2 regions of the Massilia sp. UBA6681 genome follow, and region 2 is predicted to be linked to the other one. Evidence: predicted binding sites of a transcription regulator. Region 2 holds the regulator's gene; the other holds the start of a gene.
The links. Region 2 encodes sigma-54, which starts transcription at its own class of promoters, with help from an activator protein. Its sites were predicted from a motif close to TGGCANGNAANCTGCTTT; they were not measured.

Region 1: B2R83_RS19925 (PEP-CTERM sorting domain-containing protein) is a predicted target of sigma-54. The motif match lies at 1,710-1,727, and genes of this name have one in related genera.

Annotation. Positions count from the first base shown of each region.
Region 1 covers NZ_DKJX01000105.1:14,297-18,433, forward strand. Annotated here, with positions in the region: gene B2R83_RS19920 (carboxy terminal-processing peptidase) at 1-1,615, shown strand, start outside; gene B2R83_RS19925 (PEP-CTERM sorting domain-containing protein) at 1,957-2,805, shown strand; gene B2R83_RS19930 (acyl-CoA dehydrogenase family protein) at 2,932-4,134, shown strand.
Region 2 covers NZ_DKJX01000031.1:3,079-7,215, forward strand. Annotated here, with positions in the region: gene B2R83_RS04085 (enoyl-CoA hydratase/isomerase family protein) at 73-1,158, opposite strand; gene hpf (ribosome hibernation-promoting factor, HPF/YfiA family) at 1,302-1,655, opposite strand; gene B2R83_RS04095 (RNA polymerase factor sigma-54) at 1,713-3,185, opposite strand; gene lptB (LPS export ABC transporter ATP-binding protein) at 3,201-3,980, opposite strand; gene lptA (lipopolysaccharide transport periplasmic protein LptA) at 3,989-4,137, opposite strand, start outside.

The sequences.
Region 1 (4,137 bases), on a different contig from region 2:
GTTCATGAACGCGTATGCCACCGCGATCGAGCCGCACACCAATTACCTGGGCCCGCGCTCGGCCGACAATTTCGACATCGCGATGCGCCTGTCGCTGGAAGGCATCGGCGCCGTGCTGCAGACGCGCGACGAATACACCATCATCCGCGAGATCGTGCCGGGCAGCCCGGCCGCGCTGTCGGGCAAGCTGAAGGTCGGCGACCGCATCGTCGGGGTGGCCCAGGGCGACAAGCCCTTCACCGACGTGCTCGGCTGGCGCATCGACGACGTCGTGCAGCTGGTGCGCGGCGAGAAGGGCACCACGGTCCGCCTCGACGTCCTGCCCGGCGACGCCGGTCCCGACGCCAAGCACGTGAGCGTGTCGATGGTGCGCAAGAAGATCAGCATGGAAGAGCAGGCCGCCAAGAAATCGATCATCGAGGTCAAGGAAGGCGCCATCAAGCGCCGCATCGGCGTGATCTCGCTGCCGACCTTCTACCTCGACTTCGAGGCGCGCCGCCGCGGCGACAAGGATTACCGCAGCGCCACCCGCGACGTGGCCCGCATCCTGGGCGAACTCAAGAAGGAGAAGGTCGACAACGTCCTGATCGACCTGCGCAACAACGGCGGCGGCTCGCTGACCGAGGCGATCGAACTGACCGGCCTGTTCATCGACAAGGGCCCGGTGGTCCAGCAGCGCGATGCGCAGGGCCGCGTCGAGGTCGAGTCCGACCTGCAGCCGGGCCTGGCCTGGGACGGCCCGATGGGCGTCCTGATCAACCGCGGCTCGGCCTCGGCATCGGAAATCTTCGCCGCCGCAGTGCAGGACTACGGTCGCGGCCTGGTGATCGGCGAACCGAGCTTCGGCAAGGGCACGGTGCAGACCCTGATCGACCTGGACCGTTTCTCGCCGGCCGAGAAGGTGCGCTACGGCGAGCTGAAGATGACCATTGCGCAGTTCTTCCGCATCAACGGCGGCACCACCCAGCTGCGCGGCGTGACGCCGGACATCAAGCTGCCAGTGCTGACCGACCCGGAAAGCTTCGGCGAGTCCTCGTATGCCAACGCGCTGCCCTGGGTGGCCATCAAGCCGGCCAGCTACACGGCCGCGGGCGACCTCAAGGAGCTGATCGGTCCGCTGCAGAAGCGCCATGAAGCCCGTATCGCGAAGGACAAGGAGTTCCAGTTCCTGCAGGAAGACATCGCCGAGGTGCTCAAGATCCGCAAGGAGAACTCGATCTCGCTGAACGAGACGGTGCGGCGCAAGGAACGCGACGCCCAGGATGCCCGCGCCAAGCTGCGCGAAGCACGCCTGGCCGGCGCGAGCGGCACCAGCAGCGACGAGCCGGCGGCAGGCCCGGCCGGCAAGGAAGCGCGCGGCAAGGTGCCGAACCCGACCAAGCCGGCCAAGGCGGTGACCGCCGTGCGCGGCACGCCGCGCCAGGACGATGGCCTGCAGTACGACGAGCGCGACCTGCAGGCGGAGCTGGCTGCGGAAAAGGCAGCCAAGGACGCCAAGGACATCCTGCTGCAGGAAGCCGCCAACATCCTGGCCGACGAAGTCGGGATGCTGCGTACCGATACCCGCCTGGCCTCGCGCGCCATGCCTTACATGGTCTCGCGCAACGGCAACTGAGCGGTACAGCGCCGCCTGAACCGGTGACATGGCCCGGTCCTGCTTGCAGGGCCTGGCCATTTTCTTTTGTTTTGCTAAATCCTCGTCAATTGCTTCGCATGCAATTTCCTTTAGGATGCAAAGTTGCCTTAAAAGCACAAAAGCCTACAGTTAACTGCTCCAACCCATCCCCCCGCCAACCCTCCAAGTAGGATCAATCCTACTGAATTTCGAGTGTTTTTCTCAGATTCATACCCCGCGCACTGTTGAGCTGGGCTTAAAGCTGAGTTTTTTTTAGCTGTGGTAGGATAACTCTACGGTTGTAAAAACAACAATTGCACATCAACTCAGGAGTTATCGCTATGTTAATTCGCCGCCTTGTCATCGCCAGTCTTCTCGCCGGCGCAGCTACTGCCCAGGCCGGTACCATCACCACCGCGGCTGCGCAGCCGTCGAACGTCGTCAGCGGTTGGACTACCGGTAACGGTACCGACGTGCTCGGTTCTGGTGTCCTGCAAGGCAACCTGAACCTGGTTGCCGGCGTGTCGCATACCGCGAACGCCAGCCTCGCCGACATCCTGTACGGTAAAGTCGCCGGCAGCGTGCAGCAGGTCGAAGGCCAGACCAAGCTGTTCTTCCAGCGCGGTATCGAGGCAAACTACCTGCTGGCCTCGGGCCACGGCATCCTGGCCGCCACCGCGGGTACCGGCAAGTCGGTGGTCGGTGACGCTTATGGCGCCATCATTTCGGATGGCGTGAGCAAGGCGCCGGGCTTGACCGGCGGCGGCAACCAGAGCACGGGCGGCGGCACCCAGAGCTCGGGCGGCGGCAACAGCGCTCCGGGCCCCGCCACGGGTGGCGGTCTCACGAGCACCATCCCGCCTGCCGGCCAGGGCAACGGCATGAACGACAGCACTTCCGGCCAGCTCCCGGGCAATGGCAACGGGAATGGTATCGGCAACGGCAACGGCAACGGCAACGGCAACGGCAACGGCAACGGCAACGGCAACGGCAACGGCAACGGCAACGGCATCGGCAACGGCGCCCTGAACGGCAACGGCAATGGCATCGGCAACGGCCAGGGTAATGGCCTGGGCAACGTCGCCAACCAGGAAGGCCAGGCGGCCGAAGTTCCGGAGCCTTCGAGCATCGCCCTGATGCTGCTGGGCATGATGGGCGCGGGCGCGATCACCCGCCGCCGCAGCCGCTGACCCTGTCGCATGCAGGGCGGCAGTCCGTCCTGCATGCTTCCAAATTTCTAACTAGTCAGCAAAACTGTCGGGTACAATCCTTGTGAACGACCGTGCTTTTTAAGGCGGCGATAACAAGGAGACGACATGGACCTGCACTACACGGACGAGGACCTGGCCTTTCGCGACCAGGTCCGCGCCTTCCTCGATTCCCACTTGCCGAAAGACCTGCAAGCCAAGGTGCTCAAGCACCTGCGGCTGAGCAAGGACGACTTCGTCCGCTGGCACCGGATCCTTGCCGAGCAGGGCTGGGTGGCGCCGGGCTGGCCCGTCGAGTTCGGCGGCCCCGGCTGGACACCCGTGCAGCGCCATCTCTTCGAGGAAGAGTGCGCCCGTGCCGGCACCCCGCGCGTGATGCCCTTCGGGATCGACATGGTCGCTCCCGTCATCATGGCCTTCGGCTCCCAGGAGCAAAAGGATTATTTCCTCCCTCGCATCCTGTCCTGCGAGGACTGGTGGTGCCAGGGCTATTCGGAGCCGGGCGCCGGTTCCGACCTGGCCTCGCTCAAGACCACGGCCGTGCGCGGCGTGGATGCGCAGGGCGAGCACTACATCGTCAATGGCCAGAAGACCTGGACCACGCTGGCCCAGCACGCCGACATGATCTTCTGCCTGGTCCGCACCGACCCAGCCGTGCGCAAGCAGGAGGGCATTTCCTTCCTGCTGATCGACATGCATGCGCCCGGCGTTACGGTACGCCCGATCATCATGCTCGACGAAGACCACGAGGTGAACGAAGTCTTCTTCGACAACGTCCGGGTGCCGGCGGCCAACCTGGTCGGCCAGGAAAACCGCGGCTGGACCTACGCCAAGTACCTGCTGGGCCACGAACGCACCGGCATCGCGGCGGTCGGCCGCAGCAAGCGCGAACTGGCCTTCCTCAAGCGCCTGGCGCGCCGCGAGCAGAAGAATGGCCGCCCGCTGCTCGAAGACCCGCTGTTCGGCGCCAAGGTCGCGGACCTGGAGATCGAGCTGATGGCGCTGGAAATGACCGTGCTGCGGGTGCTGGCCAAGTCCAGCAAGGCCCCGGGACCCGAGGCCTCGGTGCTCAAGGTGCGCGGCACCGACATCCAGCAGGCCCTCACCGAGCTGATGCTGGAAGCGGCCGGCCCGCTGGCCTTGCCCTTCGACCCCGCCTACCTGGAGGGCGAACACGAGCACAGTGTCGCGGGCGACGACGATGCCGCCCCGCTCGCGTCCTACTACTTCAATTACCGCAAGACCTCCATCTATGGCGGCTCGAACGAAATCCAGCGTAACATCATCTCCCAGATGATCCTGGGGCTGTAAGGA
Region 2 (4,137 bases):
GGCCCGCGGCTGTTGCTCTGCCGCGAATCGTAGCGTGGGCGGGTTCCCCGCCCACGCTACGAAAAGCAGGTCTCAGGTGAGGTGCCGCAGCGGGTGCGCATACTCCGGCCACACCGGCTCGAAGAAGCGCGCCACCATCTCGGGCCTCACCTCTTCCAGCGTCGGCGGATTCCACTTCGGCTGGTTGTCCTTGTCGATCACCAGCGCCCGCACGCCTTCCAGCACTTCACCATGCTCGAAATTGCGGCGCACCAGGTTGCGCTCCATGCGCAGGCAGTCCGCCACGTCCAGCGAGGCGCCGCGCAGCAGCAGTTCGTGGGTCACGCACATCATCAGGGGCGAGCGCTGGCGCATCGCCTTCAGCGCCTTCTGCGCGAACGGGTTCTCGTCACGACCCAGCGAAGCCATGATCATCGCCACGCTGGCGGCGCCGAAGTGCGCATCGATCACGCCGCGCTGCGCCTGCAGTTCGCTCGGCCCCAGTTGGCCCGCGAATTGCGCCGCATGGCTGCGGATCGCCGCCGGCAGCTGCGCGCCCGGGGTCGTGTCGACCAGCGCCATCAGGCCGGCCAGTTCCGCGCCCGGCACGTACACGTCCGCCAGCCCCACGTACAGCGCATCGGCCGCGCCGATGGTCAGGCCGGTCAGGCCCAGGTACTGGCCCAGCTGGCCCGGCGCATGCGACAGGAAGTGGCTGCCGCCGACGTCCGGGAACAGGCCAATGTTCACCTCGGGCATCGCCATCTTGGTGCGGTCGGTCACGATGCGCAGGCCGCAGCCAGGGCCGCCCTGGGCGATGCCCATGCCGCCGCCCATCACCACGCCATCCATCACGGCGATGTAGGGCTTCGGGTAGAAGTGGATCAGGTGGTTCAGTGCGTATTCTTCGGTGAAGAAGTCTTCCAGCAGCGCGCTGCCGCCCATCGGGCCGACGTGGCCCATCTCGTGGAAGAAGCGGATATCGCCGCCGGCGCACAAGGCCTTCTCGCTGCTGCTGGTGATGACCACCGCGTCGATGCCCGCGTCATCCTTCCATTGCAGCAGGATGGCGCTCAGGGCGCGCACCATGTCGAGCGAGAGGGAGTTCAGCGCCTTCGGCCGGTCGAGCGTGATGACGCCGGTGCGGTTGGCAACGCGGGTCAGGACGGTATCGGTCATGATGGTATTCTGTGATCGAAAAGACATGCATTCTACAGAACATTTGTACAAACGGAAGCGTAGAAAAGTAACAGGTATTGTACAAAAGCAAAAAGGGCGTCCCCTCAGACGCCCTTGCTGTGTTTTGCGGCTACCCGTATGAATTACGCGGCAGCGGCTTCTCCGTTGTCCGGAAGGCGCTTGTGCGCCACGTGGTTATGATTTTGCAGCATGGATTTGTGTTTCAGAACCTGCCTGTCCAACCTGTCCATCAAGGTGTCGATGGCCGCATACAGATCTTGCGCAGCACTCGCCACATGCAGAATCTTGCCCGATACCTGTAGGTTGATCTCGGCCTTTTGCCGTTTTTCTTTTTCAGTGAGGTTATCGATGGCGAGGAACACGTGGGTGTCGATCACGTGGTCGAAATGGCGGGTGATGCGCTCGAGCTTATTCTGAACGTATTCACGGATGGCGGGTGTGACTTCGAGATGGTGGCCGCTGATTGTGAGGTTCATACACACTCCTTTGGGAAGGTGCCCTGCCCGCGCCACAAGGTGAGAGTGGGCAGTGCTTTACAGGGATTTACGGAGGCTGACGGGAGGAATCTTGAGCGCTTCGCGGTATTTGGCAACCGTCCGGCGCGCAATGACCATACCTTGTTCCCCGAGCATCTCCGCGATCTTGCTGTCGGATAGAGGATTCCTAGGGTCTTCTGCTCCTGTCAATTGCGCAATAAGCGCGCGGATCGCCGTCGAGGAGGCTTCTCCCCCCGCTTCGGTGGCGACGTGGCTTCCGAAGAAGTACTTCAGCTCGAACATGCCGTGCGGGGTCAGCATGTATTTCTGCGTGGTTACACGCGAGATCGTGCTCTCGTGTAGGCCTAGTGTATCAGCTATCTCACGCAAAACAAGAGGGCGCATGGCAACCGCGCCGTGGCTGAAAAAGTTGCGCTGGCGCTCGACGATTGCCTCGGCAACACGCAGGATCGTGTCGAAGCGCTGGCGCATGTTCTTGATGAGCCACTTGGCTTCCTGCAGCTGCGCGCCCATCTGGCTTTCGCTCTTGCCCTGCTTGAGCAGGTTCGCATACAGCGAGTTCACGCGCAGCTTGGGCATGACGTCGGGGTTCAGCGACACCTGCCAGCCGTTCTTGGCGCGGCGCACGATCACGTCCGGCACCACGTAGTCGGATACCCCCGAACCGAAGGCCGCGCCGGGATGTGGATTGCATTGGCGGACCACGGCCTGCACTTCGCGCAGGTCTTCGTCGTCGCAGTCGAGCGCCTTTTTCAGCTTGGTGTATTCGCGCTGCGCGAACCAGGTCAGGTAGCCTTCGACGATCTTCAAGGCAAGGCGCCGCGTCACCAGGGGCACGCCCGGCATGCGGCGGATCTGCAGGGCCAGGCATTCGGCCGCGCTGCGCGCGCCCACGCCCACCGGGTCCAGGCTCTGCACCAGCGCCAGCGCGCAGCGCAGCTCGTCCATCTCGATCTCGAGTTCTGCCGGCAGGCGCGCATGGATGTCGTCGAGCGGCTCTTCCAGGTAGCCGTTGTCGTCGAGCGCATCGATCACCAGCTCGGCCAGCGCGCGGTCGCGCAGGCTGCAGCAGCTCAATCGGATCTGTTCCGTCAGGTGCTCGCGCAGCGTGATGCCGTCGGCTTCCAGCTGCGGACGGCCGTCCTCGTCGTCGCCGCTGCGCGCGCCGCCGCCTTCGCCGCCCCAATCCGCATCGGCATCGGCACGCTCCCCATGGTCTTCGCCGTCCGCGCCCTCGGGCTCGGCCTTCGCGCCCTCCTGCCCTTCCTGCGGCTGGGGCGCCGGCGCTTCGCCATTCGCCGGCGCGGTATTGATCGCGCCGTCCGCCAGCAGCCGCACCGAGCGGTCGAGCGGATCGTCGAGCCGTTCGAGCAGCGGGTTGTCGTGCAGGATCTGCTCGATCTCCTGGTGCAGTTCGAGCGTGGAGAGCTGCAGCAGGCGGATCGACTGCTGCAGCTGCGGCGTGAGCGCCAGGTGCTGCGAAGTGCGTAGCTGGAGAGACTGTTTCATGCCTGGTGCTCTTGATTACATCCTGAAGTGCTCGCCGAGGTACACGCGCCGTACGGATTCGTTGGCGATGATGTCGTCAGGGCGGCCCGAGGCCAGCACCGCCCCCTGGTTGATGATGTAGGCGCGGTCGCAGATGCCGAGCGTCTCGCGCACGTTGTGGTCGGTGATCAGGACGCCGATGTTGCGCTCCTTCAGGAAGCGCACGATGCGCTGGATCTCGATCACCGCGATCGGGTCGACGCCGGCGAAGGGTTCGTCGAGCAGCACGAAGCGCGGGTTGGTCGCGAGCGCCCGCGCGATCTCGACGCGGCGCCGTTCGCCGCCCGACAGCGACAGCGCCGGGTTCTCGCGCAGCTTCTCGATCTGCAGTTCGGCCAGCAGGGTGTCGAGGCGCTCGCTGATCTGGTCGCGGGTGAGCGGCTTGCCGTCCACGCGCTGCAGTTCCAGCACGGCGCGGATGTTCTCCTCCACCGTCAGCTTGCGGAACACCGAGGCTTCCTGCGGCAGGTAGGACAGGCCCAGCACCGCACGGCGGTGGATCGGCAGGCTCGAGATGTCGGTGCCGTTGATGTCGATGGTGCCGGCGTCCGAGGGCACCAGGCCGACGATCATGTAGAAGGAGGTGGTCTTGCCGGCGCCGTTGGGGCCGAGCAGGCCCACCACTTCGCCGCATTCCACCTGCAGCGACACGTCGCGCACCACCAGGCGCTTGCCGTAGCTCTTCTGCAGGCCCTTGACGATCAGGGTGCTGCAGCCTTCGACCGCGGTCGCCGCTGCGTCGGTGCTTGCGCTCATGGCTGCCGTCATTGCTTTGCACCTTCGGCTGGCGCCGTGGTACGGCGGGGCGCGATGATCAGGGTGCCGCGGCCGCCGCCCACCTTGCTCTGGCCGGTAGGATCGTTGCGCACCTGTGCGACTTCGCGGCGGTTGTCGTAGGAGATGAACGGCCCCT